DNA from 4 places in the Streptomyces sp. NPDC090025 genome. Region 1 is predicted to be linked to each of the others. Evidence: riboswitches for the same ligand, from Rfam matches in the RefSeq annotation. Region 1 holds a riboswitch; each other region holds the start of a gene.

Region 1 (5,724 bases):
GGCCGGTTGAGCGTGAGATACCCGGCGCGGCCCTCCGTACGGAACAGGACGTCGTCGGTCATCGCAGGGTCTCCGTGAGTCCGCGTGCCACGATCACCCGCATGATCTCGTTGGTTCCTTCCAGGATCTGATGCACTCTCAGGTCACGGACGATCTTCTCGATGCCGTACTCGCTGAGGTAGCCGTAGCCGCCGTGCAGCTGGAGCGCCGCGTCGGCCACCGCGTACCCGGTGTCGGTGGCGAACCGCTTGGCCATCGCGCACAGCCGCGGCGCCAGCGGATCGCCCGCGTCCAGGGCCTGGGCCGCCTGTCGCACCAGCGCGCGGGCCGCGGCCAGTTCGGTGGCCATGTCCGCGAGCCGGAACTGCAGAGCCTGGGCGTCGAGCAGCCGCGTGCCGAACGCCTCACGGTCGGCCAGATAGGACAGCGAACGGTCGAGGGCGCTCTGCGCGCCGCCGAGCGAGCAGGCGGCGATGCCGAGCCGGCCCCCGTTGAGACCGCTCATGGCGATCCGGAACCCGTCGCCCTCGGCCCCGAGCCGCCGGTCCGCCGGGATCCGCACCCCGTCCAGGATCACCTGGCGGGTCGGCTGCGCGTTCCACCCCATCTTCCGCTCGTTGGGCCCGAAGGAGACGCCCGGGTCCTCGCGCTCCACGACGAACGCGGAGATCCCGCCCGGGCCCGGCGCCCCGGTGCGCGCCATGACCACGTACCGGTCCGAGACTCCGGCACCGGAGATGAACTGCTTCACCCCGGTCAACACATAGTGGTCGCCCTGCCGTTCGGCCCGGGTGCGCAGCGCGGCCGCGTCCGAGCCGGCGCCGGGCTCGGTCAGGCAGTAGCTGCCGAGCGTCGTGGCGGAACACAGATCGGGCAGCCAGCGGGCGCGCTGCCCGGGGTCGCCGTACCGGTCGATCATCCAGGCGACCATGTTGTGGATCGACAGATATCCGGCGATGGACGGGCAGCCGGTGGCCAGGGTCTCGAAGACGAGGACGCCGTCGGCGCGGCTGAGCCCGGAGCCGCCGTGCTCCTCGTCGACGTACACCCCGGCAAGACCGAGCGCGGCGGCCCGCCGGATCACGTCGACGGGGAAGTGCTTGTCCTGGTCCCAGGCCACGGCGTGCGGGGCCAGCTGCTCCTGGGCGAAGTCGAGGGTGACCTCGGCGAGCGCGAGCTGGTCCTCGGTGAGGGTGCTGGTCACGGCGTCACCCCATCGTCGGCATGGTGAAGGTCGCGCCCTCCTTGACCCCGGAGGGCCAGCGCGAGGTGACGGTCTTCGTGCGGGTGTAGAAGCGGATCGAGTCGGGCCCGTGCTGGTTGAGGTCGCCGAAGCCGGACCGCTTCCAGCCGCCGAAGGTGTGGTACGCCACGGGCACCGGGATCGGCACGTTCACGCCCACCATGCCGGTGTTGACCCGGCGGGTGAACTCCCGTGCGGTGTCGCCGTCCCGGGTGAAGATCGCCACCCCGTTGCCGTACGGGTGCTCGCTCGGCAGCCGCAGCGCCTCCTCGAAGTCGGCGGCCCGGACCACGGAAAGCACCGGCCCGAAGATCTCCTCGCGGTAGATCCGCATCTGCGGGGACACCCGGTCGAACAGCGAGGCGCCGGTGAAGAAGCCGTCCTCGTGCCCTTCGAGGGTGAAGTCCCGGCCGTCGACGACGAGTTCGGCGCCCTCGGTGACGCCGACGTCGACATAGCGGCGCACCCGGTCGAGGGCGTCACGGCTGACCAGCGGGCCGAAGTCGGCCCCGGCGTCGTCGGACCGGCCGATCCGCAGCGTCCCGATCCGCTCCTTGAGGGCCGCGACGAGCCGGTCGGCGGTCTCCTCGCCGACCGGGACGGCGACCGAGACCGCCATGCAGCGCTCGCCCGCCGAGCCGTACCCGGCGCCGATCAGCGCGTCCACCGCCTGGTCCAGGTCGGCGTCGGGCATCACGATCATGTGGTTCTTGGCGCCGCCGAAGCACTGCGCGCGCTTGCCGTGCGCGGCGGCGGTGGCGTAGATGTGCGCGGCGATCGGCGTGGACCCGACGAAGCCGAGGGCCTGCACCCGGGGATCGGTGAGCAGGATGTCGACCGCCTCCTTGCCGCCGTTGACCACGTTCAGGACGCCCGGCGGCAGCCCGGCCTCCAGGAACAGCTCCGCGAGCCGCAGGGGTACGGAGGGATCGCGCTCGGACGGCTTGAGGATGAACGCGTTGCCGCAGGCGAGCGCGGGACCGGCCTGCCAGAGCGGGATCATGGCGGGGAAGTTGAACGGGGTGATGCCCGCGACCACGCCGAGCGGGCTGCGCAGCGAGTGCACGTCGATGCCGGTCCCGGCGTTGTCGGTGAACTCGCCCTTCATCAGGTGCGGGATACCGGCGGCGAACTCCACGACCTCCAGGCCGCGTTGCAGGTCGCCATGGGCGTCGGCGACGGTCTTGCCGTGCTCGGCGGAGAGCAGCCGGGCCAGGTCCTCCCGCTCGCCGTCGACGAGCTGGAGGAACCGCAGCAGCACCCGGGCCCGGCGCTGCGGGTTCCACTGGCCCCAATCGGCCTGTGCTTCCTGGGCGTTGGCGATGGCTGCCGTGGTGTCGGCGTGCCCGGCGAGCGGCACCCGGGCCTGGACGCCGCCGGTGTTCGGGTCGTACACGTCGGCGAACAGCCCGGACGTGCCGGGGGTGTGCTTTCCGCCGATGAAATGGGTGAGTTCACGGACCATGGGATGCCTGCTCTCGTCAGGTTGGATCCGGGGGATGGCACGGCAGCACGCACGGCGGCGCCCGATGGGGGCGCGCCGAGGCGCGGAGTCGTGGGAACTACGAGCGCGCGGAAGTGTGGTGCGCGCGCTCCGCCGGATCACCAGGGTCGTGGGGACAAACCGGTGCCATGCGTGTCTGCTCCATCCTCGTGGACAACACGGAACAGCCGCGGCCGGTATCCTGACTCCCGGATCACCGCGTGCTGCCCGCCTTCCCGACAGACCTCGTCAGTGGCGTGTGGACGGCAGCACACTCCCCGGTCACAGTGGCGGGACCGTGCCGGATTCACACCGGCTTCCCTGCACCGCGGACCTAGTGCCACGAACATATAGTTGGACGTCCTAGTAAGTCCAGAGGGCGCGGCGGCGGCCGGCCGCGCGAGCCCCCCGGTTTCGGACGCGGCTCAACTCCGCTCGGGCACCACCGGATACGGGATGAACGTGCTGCTCTGCTCGTCCACCGCCAGCTCACGACCCAGCGGCGGCACCGCGCGCTGCGGGCAGTCCAGCCGCTCGCACAGCCGGCAGCCCATGCCGATCGGCGTGGCGGCCGAGACATTGCCCAGGTCCAGGCCGTCCGAGTAGACGAGCCGGTGCGCGTGCCGGATCTCGCACCCGAGCCCGATCGCGAAGGTCTTGCCGGGCTCGCCCCAGCCGCCCCGGTGCCGGGTCACCGCGCGGGCCGTCCACAGATGCCGCTGCCCGTCCGGCATGGCGGCGACCTGCACATGGATCCGGCCCGGCGCGGCGAACGCCTCGTACACGTTCCAGAGCGGACAGGTGCCGCCCGCGCGCGAGAAGTGGAAGCCGGTGGCGGACTGCCGCTTCGACATGTTCCCGGCCCGGTCCACCCGGACGAACGAGAACGGCACACCGCGCAGCCGGGGCCGCTGCAAGGTGCTCAGCCGGTGGCAGACCGTCTCGTAGCCGATCCCGAAGCGGTCGGTCAGCCGCTCGATGTCGTAGCGGAACTCCTCGGCCGCCGTGTGGAAGGCGCGGTACGGGAGGATCAGCGCGGCCGCGAAATGGTTCGCGATGCCGATCCGGGCGAGCCGGTGCGCGGGGGAGCCGGGCGCGAAGTCCTCGGCGGCCAGCCGGTCCAGCTCGTCCGCGTGTTCCAGGAACGCCAGCTGGGTGGCCATCCGGAACGCCTGCTGCCCGGGGCGGAGCCGCCCCGACAGGTGCAGCACCCGGGTCGCCGCGTCGAAGCGGTGCAGCCGGTCGGAGTCGGCGGCGACCCGGATCCCGTGCCGGTCGGCGAGGCGCCGCGTCAGCACCCGGACCACCTCGCCGGGCCGGACCCCGAGCTCCCCGGCCAGCTCCTCGGCGGCCAGGTCGGTGTCGTGCAGATAGTTCTGCCGCCGGTAGAAGAACTCCCGGATCTCCTCGTGCGGCGAGCGCGGCGAGCCCGGCGCGGCGGATCCGCCGTCCCGCCCGTCGGCCGCGTCCGCAAGCCGCTCCGCGAGCAACTGGCTCCGGCGGCCCAGGTCGAGCAGCACCGCGGCGACCGCCGGCATCCGGGAGGCGAGCTCGGCCAGATCGGTGGGGGAGACCCGGGCCTCGGCGACCTCGGCCGCCAGCGCCTCCCGCAGATCGGCGACCAGACGGCTGGTGTCGCGCTCCGAGAAGAAACCGGGATCGACGCCGAACGCCTCCGTCAGCCGCAGCAGCACGGGCACGGTCAGCGGGCGGGAGTCGTGCTCCATCTGGTTCAGATAGCTGGGCGAGATGGCCAGGACCCGGGCCAGCTCGGCCTGGCTCATCCGGCGCTCCTCGCGCAGCCGCCGCAGCCGTGCTCCCGCGTACGTCTTGCTCACCCGGGCTCCCCTTCGCGCTCCCTCGGTCCCCTCGGTCCCGACGGGCCTCAGCGTACGCGTGATCGGGGTCTCCGGGACCTTCGCAAACATGGCAATCCGAGGCCGGAAGATTCGCAGAACTTGGCATGGATCCCCCGTTGATGGCACTGCGTGCCGCTGCCAGAGTCTGTGGTGCGGCCCGCCGGACCCCGGCGGTCCAGGTGGCGAAACCGGGCGCGACTCACGCCCTGACGTCGGAGATTCCGGCGGAACCGCCGGACCGCCCGGCGTCGATTGCTCACCCTCCACCCGACAGGGACCGGCGGCCGCAACCTCAAGAAATAGGCACACAGTGCCATACAGTGCCGGGCTCACGTCACGACCGACGGAGACCTTGGCAGACCACGCTACTCATGACGGACGACTCATGGAGACGGTGACGGCCATGGCTGACACGAACACGACGGCGCGCACGACCACCGGCACGACCACCGGCGCCACGGACACGGCGGGCGGGGCGGCGGAGCGGCTGCGGCAGCGGTGGGCCACCGACCCCCGCTGGCAGGGCATCGAGCGCACCTACTCCGCCGAGGACGTGATCCGGCTCTCCGGCAGCGTCCGCGAGGAGCACACCCTGGCCCGGCGCGGCGCCGAACGGCTCTGGCGCCAGCTGCACGAGCTCGACTACGTGCACGCCCTCGGCGCCCTGACCGGCGGCCAGGCCGTGCAGCAGGTGCGCGCCGGACTCCAGGCCATCTACCTGTCGGGCTGGCAGGTCGCCGCCGACGCCAACCAGGCCGGGCACACCTACCCCGACCAGAGCCTCTACCCGGTCAACTCCGTCCCGCAGGTCGTGCGCCGCATCAACAACGCGCTGCTGCGCGCCGACCAGATCGCCGCCGCCGAGGGCGGCACCGACACCACCGACTGGCTCGCGCCGATCGTCGCCGACGCAGAGGCGGGCTTCGGCGGCCCGCTGAACGCCTTCGAACTGACCAAGGCGATGATCGCGGCCGGTGCGGCGGGCATCCACTACGAGGACCAGCTGGCCTCCGAGAAGAAGTGCGGCCACCTCGGCGGCAAGGTCCTCGTCCCCACCGCCCAGCACATCCGCACCCTCAACGCGGCCCGCCTGGCCGCCGACATCGCCGACACCCCCACCCTGATCGTCGCCCGTACGG
Region 2 (5,724 bases), on a different contig from region 1:
CGATGTGTTCGCCGAGCGCCTGGAACCCGCCGCAGATCCCGAGCACCGGGCGGCCCTCGGCGGCCCGCCGGACCAGCGCGTCGGCCAGGCCCCGCTCGCGCAGCCAGGCCAGGGCCTTGACCGTGCCCCGGGTGCCGGGCACCACCGCCAGGTCGGCGTCGGCCAGCTCCTCGGGCCGGTCGACGAAGCGGACGATCACGCCCGGCTCGGCGGCCAGCGCGTCCACGTCGGTGAAGTTCGACATCAGCGGCACCGCGCAGACCGCGACCCGCAGCACGTCCGCGCCGACCGGCGGCGCCACCACCGACTCGCGCACCGCGCCCCGCAGCGACACCCGCAGGCCGTCCTCCTCGTCGATGCCGAGCCCGTGGGCGTACGGCAGCACCCCGAAGGTGCGCCGCCCGGTCAGCCCGAGCAGCATGCCGAGGCCCGGTTCGAGCAGCGTCACGTCACCGCGGAACTTGTTGACGAGATAGCCCGCGACCAGCTCCTGGTCCTCCGGCGCGAGCAGCGCCGTGGTGCCGAAGAACTGCGCGAAGACCCCGCCCCTGTCGATGTCGCCGACCACCACGACGGGCAGCCGCGCGGCCCGTGCGATCCCCATGTTGACGATGTCGGTGCGCCGCAGATTGATCTCGGCGGGGCTGCCCGCGCCCTCGCAGATCACCGCGTCGTACGTGCTGCGCAGCTCCTCCAGGCAGCTCATCACCGGCTCGAACAGCTCCTGCTGCCGGTTCCCGTGGTAGCCGCGGGCGCTCATCTCGCCGATCGGCCGGCCCATCAGGACGACCTGGCTCGAGCGGTCGCTGCCCGGCTTGAGCAGCACCGGGTTCATCAGCGCGGTCGGCTCGACCCGGGCGGCCTGCGCCTGCATGGCCTGGGCGCGGCCGATCTCGGCACCCTCGTGGGTGACGAAGGAGTTGAGGGACATGTTCTGTCCCTTGAACGGGGCGACCTTGACGCCCTGCCGGACCAGCCACCGGCAGATCCCGGCGGTGACCACGCTCTTGCCCGCGTCCGAGGTCGTCCCGGCGACGAGCAGTCCGCCACCCCTCACGTCGTCCTCCGCTTCCGCGCCGTGCGCTTGTGTGCCGTGAGCTTGTGTGCCGTGCTCATCAGGGTCCGGCCGCCCACGCAGACGGCCAGGGTCAGCCAGGTCACCCGGCGGGACAGCCGGACCGCCCGCTCGATGTCGGCCACCTCGACGGCCCGGCCGCGGCCGTTCAGGACCGGCCGGTGCTCGACCCGGCCGCCGTACGCGAGGGTGCCCCCGAGCCGTACTCCGAGCGCCCCGGCGAACGCGGCCTCCACCGGGCCCGCGTTGGGGCTGGGGTGCCGGGCGGCGTCGGTGCGCCAGGCGCGCAGCGCGCCGCGCGGGTCGTCGCCCGCGACCGCGGCGAGCACGGCGGTGAGCCGGGCGCCGGGCGCGCCGACCAGGTCGTCGAGCCGGGCGGAGGCCCAGCCGAAGCGCAGATGGCGCGGTGAGCGGTGGCCGACCATGGCGTCCAGGGTGTTGACGGCGCGGAAGCCGAGCAGCCCGGGCACTCCGGCGACGGCGCCCCAGACGAGGGCGCCGACGACCGCGTCGGAGGTGTTCTCGGCGACCGACTCGACGACGGCGCGGGCCATCGCGGGGCCGTCCAGGGCCTGCGGGTCACGGCCGCACAGGTGCGGGATGCGCTCCCGGGCCACCTCCTCGTCGCCTGCGGCGAGCGCCCCGCCGATGGCGCGGGCCTCCCGGCCGAGGGTGGTGCCGCCGACCACGGCCCAGACGGCGGCGGCGGTCACGGCGACAGTGGCGGCACGGCTGCCGCGCGCGGTCCGGGCGGCGAGCGCGCCGAGGGCCACGGCGGATCCGGCGCAGACGGCGGTGTGCAGGGCGCCCCAGCCGCGGTGGTCGCGGTGCAGTCGGCGTTCGACGGCGTTCGCGGCCCGGCCGAAGGCGGCGACGGGGTGGCCGCGGCGCGGATCGCCGATCAGCCGGTCGACGGCGAGACCGGCGGCCGCTCCGTACGCGAAGAGGGTGCTGGCGGAGGCGGAGGCGGGTCTGGGGCCGCGGCCGGGCATGGCGCAGTGTCCTCACTCAGGGTCCGCGCCCTGGCTCGACGTGACCGGCGGCAGAGTTCCTGACTCCCGGCGCCAGGGGTGTCCCCGAGGCCGGTCACAGTGGCGGGACCGCGCCGGAATCGCACCGGACTTCCTCTTCATGCCGCCGTAAATGGCCCCGGCAGTCCACCACGCTGTGCGAACAGCCGTCAACTCACCCTTGACCTGCGAGGAGTCGCTGTGCGGAGCGCCACAGACACGGCGGACGGCGGGCACCGTGGGGTGCCGGCCGTCCGCCGTGGTGTGCGTGCGCCTAGGGTGATCAGGCGACGATCAGATAGATGCCGTACGACACGGCCGCCGCGCAGAGCGCGAAGCAGACGTAGGCGCCGGTGCGGGCCAGTGCGGCGGAGCCGCCGCTCGCGGCGGCCTCCTCCTGCTTGGCGAGGCCGACGATGCCCAGGGTGAACAGGCCCACGAGGGCGACGGTCGCCACGAGGCTGACTCCGAAGACGGAGCCGAGAGCTGCCCAGTCGATCTTCATGTGTGGTTCCAGTTCCTCAGACCGCGGCGGCGGGGGCCGGGGGAGCGGCGGGGTCCGCGGGGTTCGGGGTGGGGATGGTGGTCCGCAGGTCCTGGCCGGTGACCGCGGCGAAGGTGCCGGCCGGGGGCGGCGGGGTGACGGCCGCGATGGCGGTGGTCACGACGCCCGCGGGCTCGGCGGCCGGGGCCGGGGCGCCCGGGTGGTCGAGGTCGTCGGCGGTGACGTTGTGCTGGTCCACCGGCTTGCGGCGGGACAGCGACCAGATGACGCCGGAACCGGCGACGAGCAGGATCGCGACGGCGACGATGCCCCAGGTGCCCTGCTTGGTCAGGAACTCGGCGGCGGCGCCGACCAGACCGGCGGCCGGGAGGGTGAGGCCCCAGGCGACGAACATCCGGGTGGCGGTGGACCAGCGGACCACACCGCCCTTGCGGCCGAGCCCGGCGCCCATCACGGCACCCGAGCAGGACTGGGTGGTGGAGAGCGAGAAGCCGAGGTGCGAGGAGGCCAGGATGACCGTGGCGGCACTGGTCTGGGCGGCGAAGCCCTGCTGCGGCTGGAGGTCGGTGAGGCCCTTGCCCATGGTGCGGATGATGCGCCAGCCGCCGAGGTAGGTGCCGAGCGCGATGGCCACACCGGCCGAGACGATGACCCAGAGCGGGGGGTTCGCGCCGGGCGCGACGACGCCCTGGGTGACCAGCGCGAGGGTGATGATGCCCATCGTCTTCTGGGCGTCGTTGGTGCCGTGGGCGAGCGAGACCAGACCGGCGGAGGCGATCTGCCCGGCCCGGAAGCCCTTGGCGGTCGCCCTGGCCTCGGGGTTGGCCTTGATCTTGTACGTCAGCTTGGTCGCCGCCATGGCGGCAAGACCGGCGACGATCGGCGCGGCGACGGCCGGGATGAGGACCTTGGTGACGATGGTCGGGCCGTTGACGGCGGACCAGCCGGCCGACATCACCGCGGCGCCGATCAGACCGCCGAAGAGTGCGTGGGAGGAGCTCGACGGGAGGCCGAGCAGCCAGGTCAGCAGATTCCAGAGGATGGCGCCGACAAGCGCCGCGAAGATCACCTCGGTGCGGATGCCCTCTTCGTTGATGATGCCGCCGGAGATCGTCTTGGCGACCTCCACGGAGAGGAACGCGCCGACGAGGTTGAGCACGGCGGACATGGCCACCGCCGTCTTGGGCTTGAGAGCACCGGTCGAGATGGTCGTCGCCATCGCGTTGGCGGTGTCGTGGAAACCGTTCGTGAAATCGAACACGAGAGCTGTCACGACCACAATCGCGAGCAGCAGCGTGATGTGTTCCATTTACCCAGGCAATCGTTTGACGTCAGTGGCGCGTTGAACGTAGGCAACCTGGGTGAACGGAAGATGAACTGAGCCGGGCGGTGGGGTTGCCCGATCCAGGCTTGGCTCATTCCGCTTCCTCTCCTCCGTCCCCTCGGGCGCGCGCGGGTGTCCGCCCGCTGTCCACGATGCGAACAGGTGCGACCCCGGGTAATACCGGCGAATACCGGACACCGCACTCCAGGACCGACTTCGCCACCGCCGTCCCGTATCACCCCATGGACGCCACGGCCTGCCGGGCCGCCCCGGCGCGGGCCCCCGGACGACCCCCCGACGGCTCCCGGGGGGAGACGCACGTCACCCCGGGCGGGCCCGCCCGGTGGCAGGCCGACGGTCCGCTGCCGACACTGGGAGCGTGCGCCCGGCTACAGCGACGGCAGCGGCCGTCACCACAGTGATAGGTCTCGGCGCGGCCGCGGTGGCGGCCGGCCGGTACGCCAGCGACGTCGCCCTCGCGGTGCCGTCCGGACGCCCCTTCCCCGGGGACCCCCGGCTCACCGTGCACGCCACGGCACCCGGCCGGATCACCCTCACCCGCAGCATCGCCGCGCTGCGCCCCGGCACGTACGGGATCGAGGGCACCGATCTGCACGCGGTGATCGGCCCCGTCCTCGACCGGGTGCCGCACACCGCCGACACCGTCGTCCGCCGCCTCGAACGGGTCGAGCTCGGCACCCCGGGCCCCGGCGCCCGGGTCCGGCTCACCCCCCAGCTGCACCGCGGCACCCCCGGCACCGCCCTCGCGCTGCCCTACGAGGACGTCGAGATCCTCGGCGAGCTCGGCCCGCTGCCCGGCTGGCTCGTGCCCGGCGCCCGCACCACCTGGGTGATCGCCCTGCACGGCCTCGGCACCACCCGCGAGCACCCGCTCAACGTGCTCCCCTTCCTCCACGCCCGGCAGATCCCGGTCCTCGTCCCCGCCTACCGCGGCGACCCCGGGGCGCCCGCCGCACCCGACGGCCTCGCCCATCTCGGCGACTCCGAATGGCGCGATGTCGACGCCGCGATCCGCTTCGCCGTCGGCCGCGGCGCCCGCACCGTCGTCCTGCACGGCTGGGGCACCGGCGCCGCGATGGCCCTGCACGCCGCCGCGAGCTCCGGCGTCCGCGACCGGATCGGCGGCCTGGTCCTCGACTCGCCCGTGCTCGACTGGGAAGGCACCCTGCGCAACCTCGCCGCCGCCCGCCGGGTGCCAGGACCGCTGCTCCCGCTCGCCGTCCGGGCCGCCCAGGGCCGCACCGGACTGCACGGCGACCGCCTCCAGGAGGCCGCCGACCCCGACGCCCTGCGCGTCCCCGTCCTCCTGCTGCACGGCCCGGACGACACCATCGCCTCCTACGACCACTCCCGGCGGCTCGCCGAACTCCGCCCCGACCTCGTCACCCTCACCACCGTCCGGCAGGCCCCGCACGCGGCGATGTGGAACGCCGACCCGCTGCGCTACGAGGAGGCGCTGCGCCGCTTCCTCACCCCGCTGGTCTGACGCCTCCCCGGCACCGGCCGGGCGCCGCCCCGGCGCCGCCCGGGGGAAAGGGCTTGCGGCCCGCCCGCGCGGTGCCCCGGGACCCGGCCGGCCGGGCGAAGCCGGGGGCGTGGCGGCGGCGTTGCCGATTCCGATTGGGCTTTCGGGCCGTCAGCGGGAAGACTGCCCTCCGTGACGTCTCGACAGCCCGATGAATCCATCGCGCGGGGCTCCAGACTCCGCCTCGTCCGGCCGGGGGCCCTCGCCACCGCCCGCAAGGCCGTGACGGCCCGGCGCACCCGCCCGGCCCCCCGGCCGCCCGAG
Region 3 (5,724 bases), on a different contig from region 1:
AGACGGGGCCGCCGATCTGGATGCCCGCGTACCAGTCGGGCGTCGGTATCCGCGGCAGCGAGAACAGGAAGTGGTCGTGCGGGGTGATACCGGTCGCGAACACCGCCCGGAACACCACCCGGATCGCCACCACCGTCAGCGCCAGATACAGGTAGTACTTGAAGCCCCGGGCCCACGGGGCCTCGGTGCGCCGCAGCGAGATGACGTAACCGAGGACCGCGAGGACGAGGAAGAGCAGCAGCGGGTTGTTGGTCCGGCTGACCGCGGTGGCAAGGGCGAGCGCCCAGATCCACCAGGCCACCGGATGGAGCGTGCGCGGCAGCCGCCGGCCGCCCGGGTCCACCGGCAGGGCGGACCCGGGCGGCCCGGCGGCGGCCGCCGTGGTGTCGGTGTGCGGCACCCGGCTACTCCGAGGCGCGGCGCTTCGCCGCGTACCAGGCGGCGCCGCCGATGAGCAGGACCAGCGCGCCGGTCGCGACGGCGGGCAGGTAGGAACCCACGTCGTGGGCGGCGTCGGCGGCCGGGGCCGCGTCGACCACCCGGGGTCCTGCCGTCCCGGCCGCCGCGGCGGCCGACGAGCCGGTCGCGGTCGGGGTGGCGGTCGCGGTGGCCGACGGCGTCGGGCTGGTGATCGTCGCGGTGGGCGTGGGCGTGGGCGTGGGCGTCGCCGACGCGGTCGGCGTCGGGGTCGGCGCCGGTGTGGTCGGGTCGGCGGGCGGCGGGTTCTCGGGCGCCGGGCCGGTGTCGGTGCCCGGGGGCAGCGGCGCGGCGGTCCTGGTGTCCCGGGGCGCGGGCTTCGCGCCGCCGGTGGGCCGGGAGTTGTGGGCGCGCAGCTGGTCGGGGGTGACCCGGGGCCGCCCCTGGGTGCCCTCGATGTTCGTCGCGCCGAAGATCCACAGGTCGACGCTGCCGGGCTTCGGCTTGTAGAGCATGGCGCCGAGCTGGCTGTACTCCCAGGTGTTCCGGCCCGGGTCGGCGTGCCAGTACGACCAGTACGCGGTCGCGGGCGGCGTCAGGACGCAGTCGTCCTGCTGGGGCGTCGGGTACTGCCGGCCGCCCTGGTGGCCGCTGTAGCCGATCCGGCAGATGAACGCCGGTCCGTCGTGGCCGGTGCCGGTGGTCCGCCAGCCGCCCTGGTTGAGCAGCTCGTACCCGGTCGTCGGCGTGGTGCCGCAGGACCGGTAGACCGGCCCGCCCCAGGAGCTGAAGTCGACCGCGAGGACGACCCCCGAGGTGGTGGTGCACCGCCCCATCGGCTGCGGCGCCGCACCGGCCGGGGCCGCGGTGGCGGCAAGGGCCGCCACCGTGAGCCCGAGGGCGGCTGCCGTACGGGCGAGGGCGCCCGCGATCCGGCCGCTCATCGGGCCGTCCCGCCCGCGCGCCGGCGGCGGGACCCGCGGACGACCGCCCAGCCACCGCCCACCAGGACCGCGGCCGCCGCGGCCAGCGCGCCCACCTGGGTACCGGTGGCGGCCAGACCGCCACCGCCACCGCTGCCGCCCGAGCCGGAGCCCGAGCCGGGACCGCCGTCCGCGCCGCCGTCCTCGCCGGGCGTGACGATCACCGGGGCGGACGCGGACGGGCTCGCCGTACCGCTGGGCGTCGGCCTCGGCGCCGTACCGCTGAGGTCACGGTCGAGATGGGCGAAGGACACGCCGTCGGTGCCGCCGAGGGCCTGCGTGGAGGCCCGGACGTCCGAGCCCTGGGTGTCGCCCTTGGCGGTGTCGAAGCCGCCGTCGGTGTTCTGCCGCTCCCGCAGGAACGCCCGCGCCTTCGCGATCTGCTTCTGGTACTTCGGGGCGTCGAGGGCCAGGCCCTGGATGGCGAGCGCGGTGGAGTTCACCGAGTTGCCGGAGGCGCCGGGGAAGCCGCCGTCCGCGTACTGCCGGCCGGCCAGCCAGCGCAGCGCCTTGTCGACGGCGGCCTGCGAAGCGGTGTCCGGCAGCAGGTCCACGGCCATCGCGGCCATCGCGGTGGAGTCCACCTCGTCGCCGCTCGGCACCACCAGCATGCTGCCCCAGGCACCCGAGGAGCGCTGCAGGCTCTTCAGGTACGCGACGGGTCCGGCGGCCGCGGTGGACTCGCCCGCGCGCAGCTGGGCGATCACCCCGAGCGACTGGTCGAAGACGGAACTGGCGTTGGTGTACGCGCCGCTCGCGGCGCACGGGCGGCCGGTGTCCGGGGTCTTCGCGGCGCAGGTCTCGGCGGCGAGCGCACCGATCAGGTCCTGCCCGCCGAAGGCGCGCGGGTCACGGCCGACGGCCTGAGCGGCCAGCGCGGTCTTGCCGATCGCGCCGCCCACCGGGTGCGCGGTGCCCACCCCGGTGTAGTCGTTGACGGTCCGCCCGACGCCGTCCTTGCCCCGCTCGTCGAGGAAGTCGACGACACCGCGCAGCGTCGCGTCGTCGGTGCCGGTCGCGGCCAGCGCGTACGCCAGGTCGATGGTCAGGCCGAAGTCGGCCCGGCCGGTGGGGTCGGCGGCGTAGTAGTGGCCCTGGAGGAGCCGGCTCGGGCCGGTCAGGTACGCGGTGGCCTTGGCCAGGTCGGGGGCGGGACCGGCGGGCATGACCGGGGCGGGCCAGGTCGGCCGCGGCGTGGTCGGCTTCGTCGGCTTCGGCGTGCCGGTCGTCGGGGTGGGCGTCGGGGTCGGGAACGTCGGCGGGGTCTGCTTCTCGGCCGTGAGGCGCAGCAGATCGGTCCTGGCACCGGCGATCACCGCGGGACCGGTCGACATGATCCGCGCGACCGGGTCCTCCTCCTCGAACGCGAAGCCGCCGCCCGCGAGTTGCTGCTTCGACAGCCAGGAGACGGCGGCGTCGGCCTGGGCCGTGTCACCGAGCGCGCGCAGCGCCTGCGCGGCCAGACCGGTCGCGTACGGGCTGCTCGACATGGAGTAGTACACGGCGGGCAGGCCGCCGGTCGCCATGTCCGACTGGGCCTTGCGCAGGTAGTCGCGCCCGTCCTTGACGGCCTGCGGGTGGCCGCCGGCGCGCAGCAGCGCCATCACGGCCAGTCCGGTGGCCCCGGCCTCGCTCTCGCAGGACTGGCCCGGCGCGATGAGCATGCTGGTGAAGCCACCGTCGTCGCACTGGAACTCGGTGAGCCGGGTCACCGCCTCGGCGGGCACCTTGACCCCGGCGCCGGTGAGCGCGATGACGGCGAGCGCCTGGCCCTCGTTCTTGCCCGCGGCGCGGCCGCTGACCGGGAAGTCGCCCGGCGCGGAGCAGTTCGGGTTCTCCTCGGTCCTGCCGGTGACGCAGACGTTCTTGACGAGGTCGTCGAGGAGGTTGCGGCCGCCGAACGATCGCGGGTCGCCACCGGTCGCCTCGGCGACCAGCGCGAGCCGGGCCGCGGCCGTCGAGTTCGGCCCCTTGCCCGCGTCGGCGGGGTAGGCGTACGCGTCGGTGTGCTCGGGGCGGGCGAGGACGCCCGCGACCTTGGCGGCGGCGGCGCTCTTCGGGTCCTGGGCGGCCAGCGCGAGGGCGTCCTCGACCGTCGCCTGGTAGCTCAGCTCGGCGTCGATCTCGTCGACGACCCGCTCGCCGTCCTTCAGCCGTCCGGTGAGCCAGCGGGTCGCCGCGGGCAGGTCGACCTGCCCGGCCGGCACCTGCGGGACCGGCGGCACCGACGGGTCGGGCGCGGGCGTCACCGCACCGGCCCTGACGTCGTCGGGGGAGAAGCTCGGGCCGCCCTTGGTGCCGCCGATGTCGGTCGCGCCGAACACCCAGGCGTCCACGTCGCCGGGCTTCAACATGCGGGACATCGCACCGTAGTTGCTGTACTTCCACTTCTTCTGGCCCGGCGCGGCCGTCCAGTACGACCAGTAGGCACTGGCCGGCGGAGTGACCTGGCACGCCTCGGCGGCCCGGGTCGGGTACTGGGTGCCGCCCGCGAAGCCGCCGGTGCCGATCCGGCAGATGAAGGCGGGGCCGTCGTGCACGGTACCGGTGGTGGTGAAGCCGCCCGTCCACAGCAGCTCGTAGCCGGTGGTGGGGGTCGCGTCGCAGCCCCGCTCGACCTTGCCGCCGAACGGACCGAAGTCGACGGCGACAATCGCCCCGGTGGTGGCCGTGCACCGCCCGATCGGATCGGCCTGCGCGGCCGGGGCCGTGGTGAGGAAGCTCACGCCGGTGCCGACGGCCAGGAGTGCGGCCGTCAACCCGGCGACGAGACGCCCGGGCGCTCTCGTCCGTCGCCCTCGCTGCGTCGCCTGTCCGCTGTGCACGGCCCCTCGTCTCTGCCGTACGGGAGGGAACGCGGCGACGCGTCCCGGGAGCGGCGACGCCGGGGGAGACGCCGTGGGACGGGGACGGCCACGCCGTAGTCCGCGACGGCGATCTGTGCTCGATGGATCACTTTCCCGAGCCCCAGGTGCTCCGGCTCGCCCGGCGGTGCCGGGCCTACGGTTGCGGGTCAGCTCCGGTTTCGGACCGGATTCCCCTGGGACTGAGTGCTTATCAGCGGGAATGGAACACGGATTCGCCCCGGGCGTCAAGACCACCCCCTCACCTGCGGGTTCACGGTGCCCGGTGACCCGGTCCCGTCGGTGGCCGTTCGGTGGCGGTCCGTGCCGCGCTGGGGTAGCGTCCCGAATCGCCAGAGGGGGGAACCCGGTGAGATCCCGGGGCTGACGCGCAGCGGTGTGGCACGGACCAGTGGTCCGTGGCGAGCCCGAATGCCCTGACGGCACGGAAGCAACAGAGAGCCGTACCACGCGAATTCGGATGGCGGCCCCTGGCCCGGCCGTCCCGTCGCCGCAGTGGCGCCTGGTCCGCGATCCGGCCGGAGGTCGGCGTCCGCCGACTTCAGGAGCAGGTCCATGTCCCTTCCCCGCACGGCCCGTCCGGCCCGCCCGTCCCGTACGGCCCGCCGTCTCGCGCTCGTGGCGCCCGCCGCGTTCGGCGCGTTCGCGCTCTCCGTCCTGCCCGCCTTCGCGACCTCCACCCCCGCCCAGATCGCCACGTCGAAGACCAACGGCGTCGCCTACCTGAAGACCCTCCAGGCGGCGGACGGTTCCTACGCCGGATCGGGCCTCTCCAACGAGTGGGCGTTCAGTGCCTTCGCCGCCGCCGGTACCGCCGTCGTCGACGTCGCCCCCGGCGGCGACACCACGAAGAACGCCCGCACCGTCTACCGCAACCTGCTGTCGACGGCGGCCTGGCCGTCCGCCTCGCCGGTCGTCACCGACTACGAGCGCGGCGCCCTCAACGCGTACGCCGCAGGCATCGACCCGGCCCGCGTCTCCGCCTCGCGCAACCTGGTCGCGAACATCTACGGCTACTGGCAGACCGCCGAGCCGGGCTACTTCGGCCCCTCCGGCAACTTCAACGGCACCGTCTTCGCGGCCCTCGCCCTCGGCGGCGCCAAGACCCAGGCGGGCGGCAACCGGGTGCCGCAGGCGCTCACCGACGCGATGGTCGGCAAGCTCCGCGCCAACCAGCACAACGACGGCGGCTGGACCTACCAGAAGGTCGAGGGCAACCCCACCGGCCTCGCCTCCGCCAGCGACATCGACATGACCGGCGCCGCGATGGCCGCCCTGTGCGTCTCGGGCGTCCCGAACACCGACACCGACGTCGTGCAGGCCAAGGACTTCCTGAAGGGCAAGGTGGCGGACCTCACCGGCGCCTTCAACTCGCTGTACGGCGTCAACACCAGCTCCAACGGCTGGGGCATCGCCGGACTCAACGCCTGCGGATTCGACCCGCAGTCCACCGAGTTCAC
Region 4 (5,724 bases), on a different contig from region 1:
CAACAGCGACCGCGACAAGACCGAACTGGACGACCTCTGGCAACGGGCCGCCGGAGACGTCCTCGGCATCGACCGAGGCCCCGCCCGGATCTCGCTCAGTGCCCGCTTCTCCCTGGAGAAGGCCCCGGCCTTCCTCGGCGAGGAGTTCAGCCGCGTCGAGGCCGTCGAGCTGCCAGGGACCATCACCGTCCGCGACCCGGCGCCCGTCATCGCCCACATGGCCTCGTATCGAGCCTGGGCCGACCAGCACGACGTGCCCTTCGACGCGACCATCGACCGCGCCCGGGCCATCGTCGCCGAGGACATCGCCCGCAATGGCGCGTACGAGATCACGTGCCTCGGAGGTCTCCTCGTCTGCCGGAGCTGACCGGGTACGTGTAGGGGCCCCGCACCGTCATCGGTGCGGGGCCCCTACACGTACCCAGGTCGTGCCGGGCGATGGGTCCTAGAACTCCTCGTCCAGGTCCACCGAGCCCTCGACCGCCACCTGGTAGGCGGACGGGCGGCGCTCGAAGAAGTTGGTCAGTTCCTGGACGCCCTGGAGCTCCATGAACGCGAACGGGTTCGCCGAGCCGAAGACCGGCGGGAAGCCCAGGCGGACCAGGCGCTGGTCGGCGACGCACTGGAGGTACTCGCGCATCGACTCGGTGTTCATGCCCGGCAGGCCGTCGCCGCACAGGTCGCGGCCGAACTGGAGCTCCGCCTCGACGGCCTCCTTCAGCATGTCCGTGACCTGCTCCTGGAGCTGCGCGTCGAAGAGCTCCGGCTCCTCCTTGCGGACCGTGTCCACGACCTCGAACGCGAAGTTCATGTGCATGGTCTCGTCACGGAACACCCAGTTGGTGCCGGTGGCCAGGCCGTGCAGCAGGCCGCGGCTGCGGAACCAGTACACGTAGGCGAACGCCCCGTAGAAGAACAGGCCCTCGATGCACGCGGCGAAGCAGATCAGGTTCAGCAGGAAGCGGCGCCGGTCGGCGGCCGTCTCCAGCCGGTCGATCTTCTCGACCGAGTCCATCCACTTGAAGCAGAACTGCGCCTTCTCGCGGATCGACGGGATGTTCTCCACCGCGTCGAACGCCGCCGCGCGGTCCGCCGGGTCCGGCAGGTAGGTGTCGAGCAGCGTCAGATAGAACTGGACGTGCACGGCCTCCTCGAACAACTGGCGCGACAGGTACAGGCGCGCCTCCGGGGAGTTGATGTGCTTGTAGAGGGTGAGCACCAGGTTGTTCGCCACGATCGAGTCGCCGGTCGCGAAGAACGCGACGAGCCGCCCGATCATGTGCTGCTCGCCCGGAGTCAGCTTGGCGAGGTCGGCCACGTCCGAGTGGAGGTCGACCTCCTCCACGGTCCAGGTGTTCTTGATCGCGTCCCGGTAGCGCTCGTAGAAGTCCGGGTAGCGCATCGGGCGGAGCGTGAGCTCGAAGCCCGGGTCCAGGAGGTTCTTGTCGGTGGAGCTCATTACTGGCATGCCTCGCAGGACTCGGGGTTCTCAAGGGAGCAGGCGAGCGCGTCGGCGTCGGACGCTGCCTGCTGTACGGGGATGGGGGCGGGGGCGGCGACGGCCGACGCCTGGGCGGCGCGGGCGATCCGGGTCGCCGGACGGGAGCGCAGGTAGTACGTCGTCTTCAGACCCTGCTTCCAGGCGTACGCGTACATCGACGACAGCTTGCCGATGGTCGGCGTCTCCATGAACAGGTTCAGGGACTGCGACTGGTCGAGGAACGGGGTACGGGCCGCCGCCATGTCGATCAGACCGCGCTGCGGGATCTCCCACGCCGTCCGGTACAGCTCGCGCACCTCGGCCGGCACCCAGCCGAAGCCCGCGACCGAGCCGTTGGCGTCGCGCAGCGCCTCCCGGGTCTGCGCGTCCCACACGCCGAGCCGCTTGAGCTCCGCCACCAGGTACGAGTTGACCTGGAGGAACTCACCGGACAGCGTCTCGCGCTTGAACAGGTTGGAGACCTGCGGCTCGATGCACTCGTACACGCCCGCGATCGAGGCGATCGTCGCGGTCGGCGCGATGGCGAGCAGCAGGCTGTTGCGCATGCCGACGGCGGCGATCCGCTCGCGCAGCGCGGCCCAGCGCTCCGGCCAGTTCAGCGCCACGTCGTAGTGGTCGGGGTGCAGCACGCCGCGCGCGGTGCGGGTCTTGTCCCAGGCGGGCAGCGGGCCGGAGCGCTCGGCGAGGTCGGCGGACGCCTCGTACGCCGCCAGCATGATCCGCTCGGCGATCCGGGTGGACAGCGCCTGCGCCTCGGGCGAGTCGAACGGCAGCTTCAGCTGGAAGAAGACGTCCTGGAGGCCCATCGCGCCCAGACCCACCGGCCGCCAGCGGGAGTTGGAGCGCCCGGCCTGCTCGGTCGGGTAGAAGTTGATGTCGACGACCCGGTCGAGGAAGGTGACGGCGGTACGGACGGTCTCGTCCAGCCGCTCCCAGTCGAGCTCGCCGGTGCCGGCCAGCACGAAGGCGCCGAGGTTGACCGAGCCGAGGTTGCAGACGGCCGTCTCGCCGTCGTCCGTGACCTCGATGATCTCGGTGCACAGGTTCGAGGAGTGCACGACCGAGCCGGGCTCGGCGGTCTGGTTCGCGGTCCGGTTGGAGGCGTCCTTGAACGTCATCCAGCCGTTGCCGGTCTGGGCGAGGGTACGCATCATCCGGCCGTACAGGTCACGGGCCGGCATGGTCTTGCGGGCCAGGCCCGCCGCCTCGGCCTTGACGTACGCGGCGTCGAACTCGGCGCCGTACAGGTCGACCAGCTCGGGCACGTCCGACGGGGAGAACAGCGACCAGTCGGCGTCCGCGTTCACCCGGCGCATGAACTCGTCCGGGATCCAGTGCGCCAGGTTCAGGTTGTGGGTGCGGCGGGCGTCCTCGCCGGTGTTGTCGCGGAGCTCCAGGAACTCCTCGATGTCCGCGTGCCAGGTCTCCAGGTAGACCGCGGCGGCGCCCTTGCGGCGGCCGCCCTGGTTCACGGCGGCGACCGAGGCGTCCAGGGTCTTCAGGAACGGCACGATGCCGTTGGAGTGCCCGTTGGTGCCGCGGATCAGCGAACCGCGGGCGCGGATGCGGGAGTAGGCGAGGCCGATGCCGCCCGCGTGCTTGGAGAGCCGGGCCACCTGGTGGTAGCGGTCGTAGATCGAGTCCAGCTCGTCCTGCGGGGAGTCCAGGAGGTAGCAGGAGGACATCTGCGGGTGGCGGGTGCCCGAGTTGAACAGGGTGGGGGAGGACGGCAGGTAGTCCAGCCGGCTCATCAGCCCGTACAGCGCCGACACCTCGTCGAGGGCGCGCGCCGAGTCGTCCTCGGCGAGACCCGCGGCGACCCGGAGCATGAAGTGCTGCGGGGTCTCGATGACCTTGCGGGTGATCGGGTGGCGCAGCAGGTAGCGCGAGTAGAGGGTGCGCAGACCGAAGTAGCCGAAGCGGTCGTCGCCCGCCGGGTCGATCGTCGCGTCCAGCCGGTCGGCGTGCAGCGCCACGAAGTCGGCGGTGCGGTCGGCGATCAGGCCCTCGCGGTGACCGACGGCGACGGAGGCGGAGAAGCAGACCGCGCCCTGGCCCGCCGCCTCGTCGGCGATGGTGCGGGTGAGCAGCCGGGCGGCGAGCCGGGAGTAGGCCGGGTCCTCGGCGATCAGACCGGCGGCCGCCTCGGTGGCCAGCTCGCGCAGCTCCGCCGCGTCCGAGCCGGCGTGGCGGCCGCGCAGGGCGGCGGCGGCGACCCGGCCGGGGTCGGTGTCCGGGAGATCGGCGGTGAGATCGGTCAGGGTGCGCAGCAGCGCGGTCCCGGGTCCGTCGTTCTCGATCGCTGCGGCCGGATCGGCGGGCGCGATGGTCACGTGGGGGCTCTCCCTCGCTCGGCTCGGGGCCAGGAGGAAGGGCGGTGGAGGGCGGGCGGCCACCACCGGAAACCGGCAGGGCTGCGCCGCGTCCACCGGCCCACTCCGCGAGGCCCGGACGTCTGTGGCACCCGGAACGGAAGGACCGGGCGCGCTGTCGGCAGGTCTTCGGACTCTCTCCGTGCGAAAGCGCACGAAGTGCACCGTTGCGGGACAGTTCCGGATTTCCACCGGATTCCCCTGCGACGACAGCGAGGACGAGCATACATGTGGGGGGCGCCCATCGCGGCACCCCCCACATGTTGTGTGTCGCGAGTCCCGCTACAACTCCAGGGCGTAGCACATCAGCACGAAGGAAGGCCGCTCGGGTACCGGCGACCAGTCCCGCTCCGGCGTGCGCCGGAAGCCGAGCCGCTCGTAGATCCGGTGCGCGCCGCGCATCCCCGGCTGGGTGGAAAGGACGATCGCGGAACACCCCGGGACGGCCCGCGCGCGCTCCACACAGGCCCGCACCAGCGCCTCGCCCGCGCCCCTGCCGCGGGCCGCGTGCCCGACCGCCAGCATCCGGATCTCGGCCTCGCCCGCCCGGGCCCGCTCGCCGAGCAGACCGGGGGCCGCGACGAAGGTCACGCCGCCCAGGACGGTCCCGGCCCCGGCCCCGTTCTCGTCCTCCTCGGACACCGCCCCTTCTTCCACCGCCACCAGCACCTCGGCCACCTCGGCCCGGGCGGCCACGTCGCGCAGGTGGACCAGATAGCCGTCGTCCGCGGCCAGGTGCCCGTCGTCGACATAGGCCCGGACGGTGAGCTCACCGAGGGTGTCGTACTCCTCCGGCCGTACCGCTCTGATCGTGAAGTCCATGCCCGCAGTCTGCCGCGCCCGCGCCGCACCGCGCGCCCGGCTCCCGCCGGACTTCGCACGCCCGCAACACTCCGTACGTCCACGGCGGTCCGTACGTCCACGGCGGTCCGTACGCCCGCAGCACAAGGCCGCCGGGCCCCTGGCGGGGTCCCGGCGGCCTGGGCCGTGCGGCGCGCCGTGGCTCAGTGCCCGGCGCCGACCTTCGGCAGGTCGGTGACGCCCGCGTCGCCCGCGTCCGCCGTGTAGTCCGACGGCGAGGTCTCGTCGACGCCCTCCGGGGCCTTGAGGGCCCGCAGGACGAAGGTGAGGACGACGGTGACCACGACGTTCAGGACGAACGCGGTGAGGCCGATGTAGCCGATCTCGCCGATGCCCGGGATCTCGGCGGAGGAGCCGCCGAAGTGCTTCTGGGTCGGGCTCGCCACGCCGTACGCCGCGGCCGTGCCGTACACCATGCCGACCGCCCAGCCCGCGAGCAGCGCCCAGCGGTGCATCCAGCGGGTGAACAGACCGCCGACCAGGGCCGGGAAGGTCTGCAGGATCCAGATGCCGCCGAGCAGCTGGAAGTTGATGGCGACGGTCTTGTCCATGGTGAGGACGAAGACCAGGGCGCCGACCTTCACCAGGAGCGACACCAGCTTGGAGACCTTGGTCTCCTGCGCCGGGGTCGCGTCCGGCCTGATGAAGTCCTTGTAGATGTTGCGGGTGAACAGGTTGGCCGCGGCGATCGACATGATCGCGGCCGGGACCAGGGCGCCGATGCCGATGGCGGCGAAGGCCACGCCCGCGAACCAGTCGGGGAACATGTTCTCGAACAGCTGCGGGATGGCGAGCTGGCCGTTGGTGACCTTGACGCCGGCCGCGATGGCCATGAAGCCGAGCAGCGCGAGCAGGCCCAGCATCAGCGAGTACAGCGGCAGGATCGTGGTGTTGCGGCGGATCACCTCACGGCTCCGGGAGGAGAGCGTCGCGGTGATCGAGTGCGGGTACATGAACAGCGCGAGCGCCGAGCCGAGCGCCAGCGTCGCG

What was found. A riboswitch is a leader RNA that binds a small molecule or an ion and turns the genes downstream of it on or off. The one in region 1 is predicted to bind cobalamin.
Region 2: another riboswitch for cobalamin. It lies ahead of ACIPXM_RS34730 (cobalamin biosynthesis protein); the one in region 1 lies ahead of ACIPXM_RS19245 (CoA-acylating methylmalonate-semialdehyde dehydrogenase).
Region 3: another riboswitch for cobalamin. It lies ahead of ACIPXM_RS31115 (prenyltransferase/squalene oxidase repeat-containing protein); the one in region 1 lies ahead of ACIPXM_RS19245 (CoA-acylating methylmalonate-semialdehyde dehydrogenase).
Region 4: another riboswitch for cobalamin. It lies ahead of ACIPXM_RS05520 (ribonucleoside-diphosphate reductase subunit alpha); the one in region 1 lies ahead of ACIPXM_RS19245 (CoA-acylating methylmalonate-semialdehyde dehydrogenase).

What each region holds. Positions count from the first base shown of each region.
Region 1 is NZ_JBIVFL010000007.1:296,320-302,043, reverse strand. Features, by position in the region: gene ACIPXM_RS19255 (enoyl-CoA hydratase/isomerase family protein) at 1-62, opposite strand, end outside; gene ACIPXM_RS19250 (acyl-CoA dehydrogenase family protein) at 59-1,204, opposite strand; gene ACIPXM_RS19245 (CoA-acylating methylmalonate-semialdehyde dehydrogenase) at 1,209-2,708, opposite strand; cobalamin riboswitch at 2,901-3,086, opposite strand; gene ACIPXM_RS19240 (short-chain fatty acyl-CoA regulator family protein) at 3,152-4,564, opposite strand; gene aceA (isocitrate lyase) at 4,989-5,724, shown strand, end outside.
Region 2 is NZ_JBIVFL010000024.1:54,962-60,685, reverse strand. Features, by position in the region: gene ACIPXM_RS34735 (cobyric acid synthase) at 1-1,057, opposite strand, end outside; gene ACIPXM_RS34730 (cobalamin biosynthesis protein) at 1,054-2,067, opposite strand; cobalamin riboswitch at 2,099-2,252, opposite strand; gene ACIPXM_RS34725 (hypothetical protein) at 2,369-2,590, opposite strand; gene ACIPXM_RS34720 (anion permease) at 2,607-3,899, opposite strand; gene ACIPXM_RS34715 (alpha/beta hydrolase) at 4,294-5,421, shown strand; gene ACIPXM_RS34710 (hypothetical protein) at 5,593-5,724, shown strand, end outside.
Region 3 is NZ_JBIVFL010000018.1:76,466-82,189, reverse strand. Features, by position in the region: gene ACIPXM_RS31125 (energy-coupling factor transporter transmembrane component T) at 1-400, opposite strand, end outside; gene ACIPXM_RS31120 (hypothetical protein) at 405-1,361, opposite strand; gene ACIPXM_RS31115 (prenyltransferase/squalene oxidase repeat-containing protein) at 1,358-4,159, opposite strand; cobalamin riboswitch at 4,349-4,483, opposite strand; cobalamin riboswitch at 4,604-4,681, shown strand; gene ACIPXM_RS31110 (hypothetical protein) at 4,820-5,724, shown strand, end outside.
Region 4 is NZ_JBIVFL010000001.1:1,175,776-1,181,499, forward strand. Features, by position in the region: gene ACIPXM_RS05510 (class I SAM-dependent methyltransferase) at 1-367, shown strand, start outside; gene ACIPXM_RS05515 (ribonucleotide-diphosphate reductase subunit beta) at 446-1,459, opposite strand; gene ACIPXM_RS05520 (ribonucleoside-diphosphate reductase subunit alpha) at 1,459-3,834, opposite strand; cobalamin riboswitch at 3,976-4,116, opposite strand; gene ACIPXM_RS05525 (GNAT family N-acetyltransferase) at 4,156-4,695, opposite strand; gene mctP (monocarboxylate uptake permease MctP) at 4,878-5,724, opposite strand, start outside.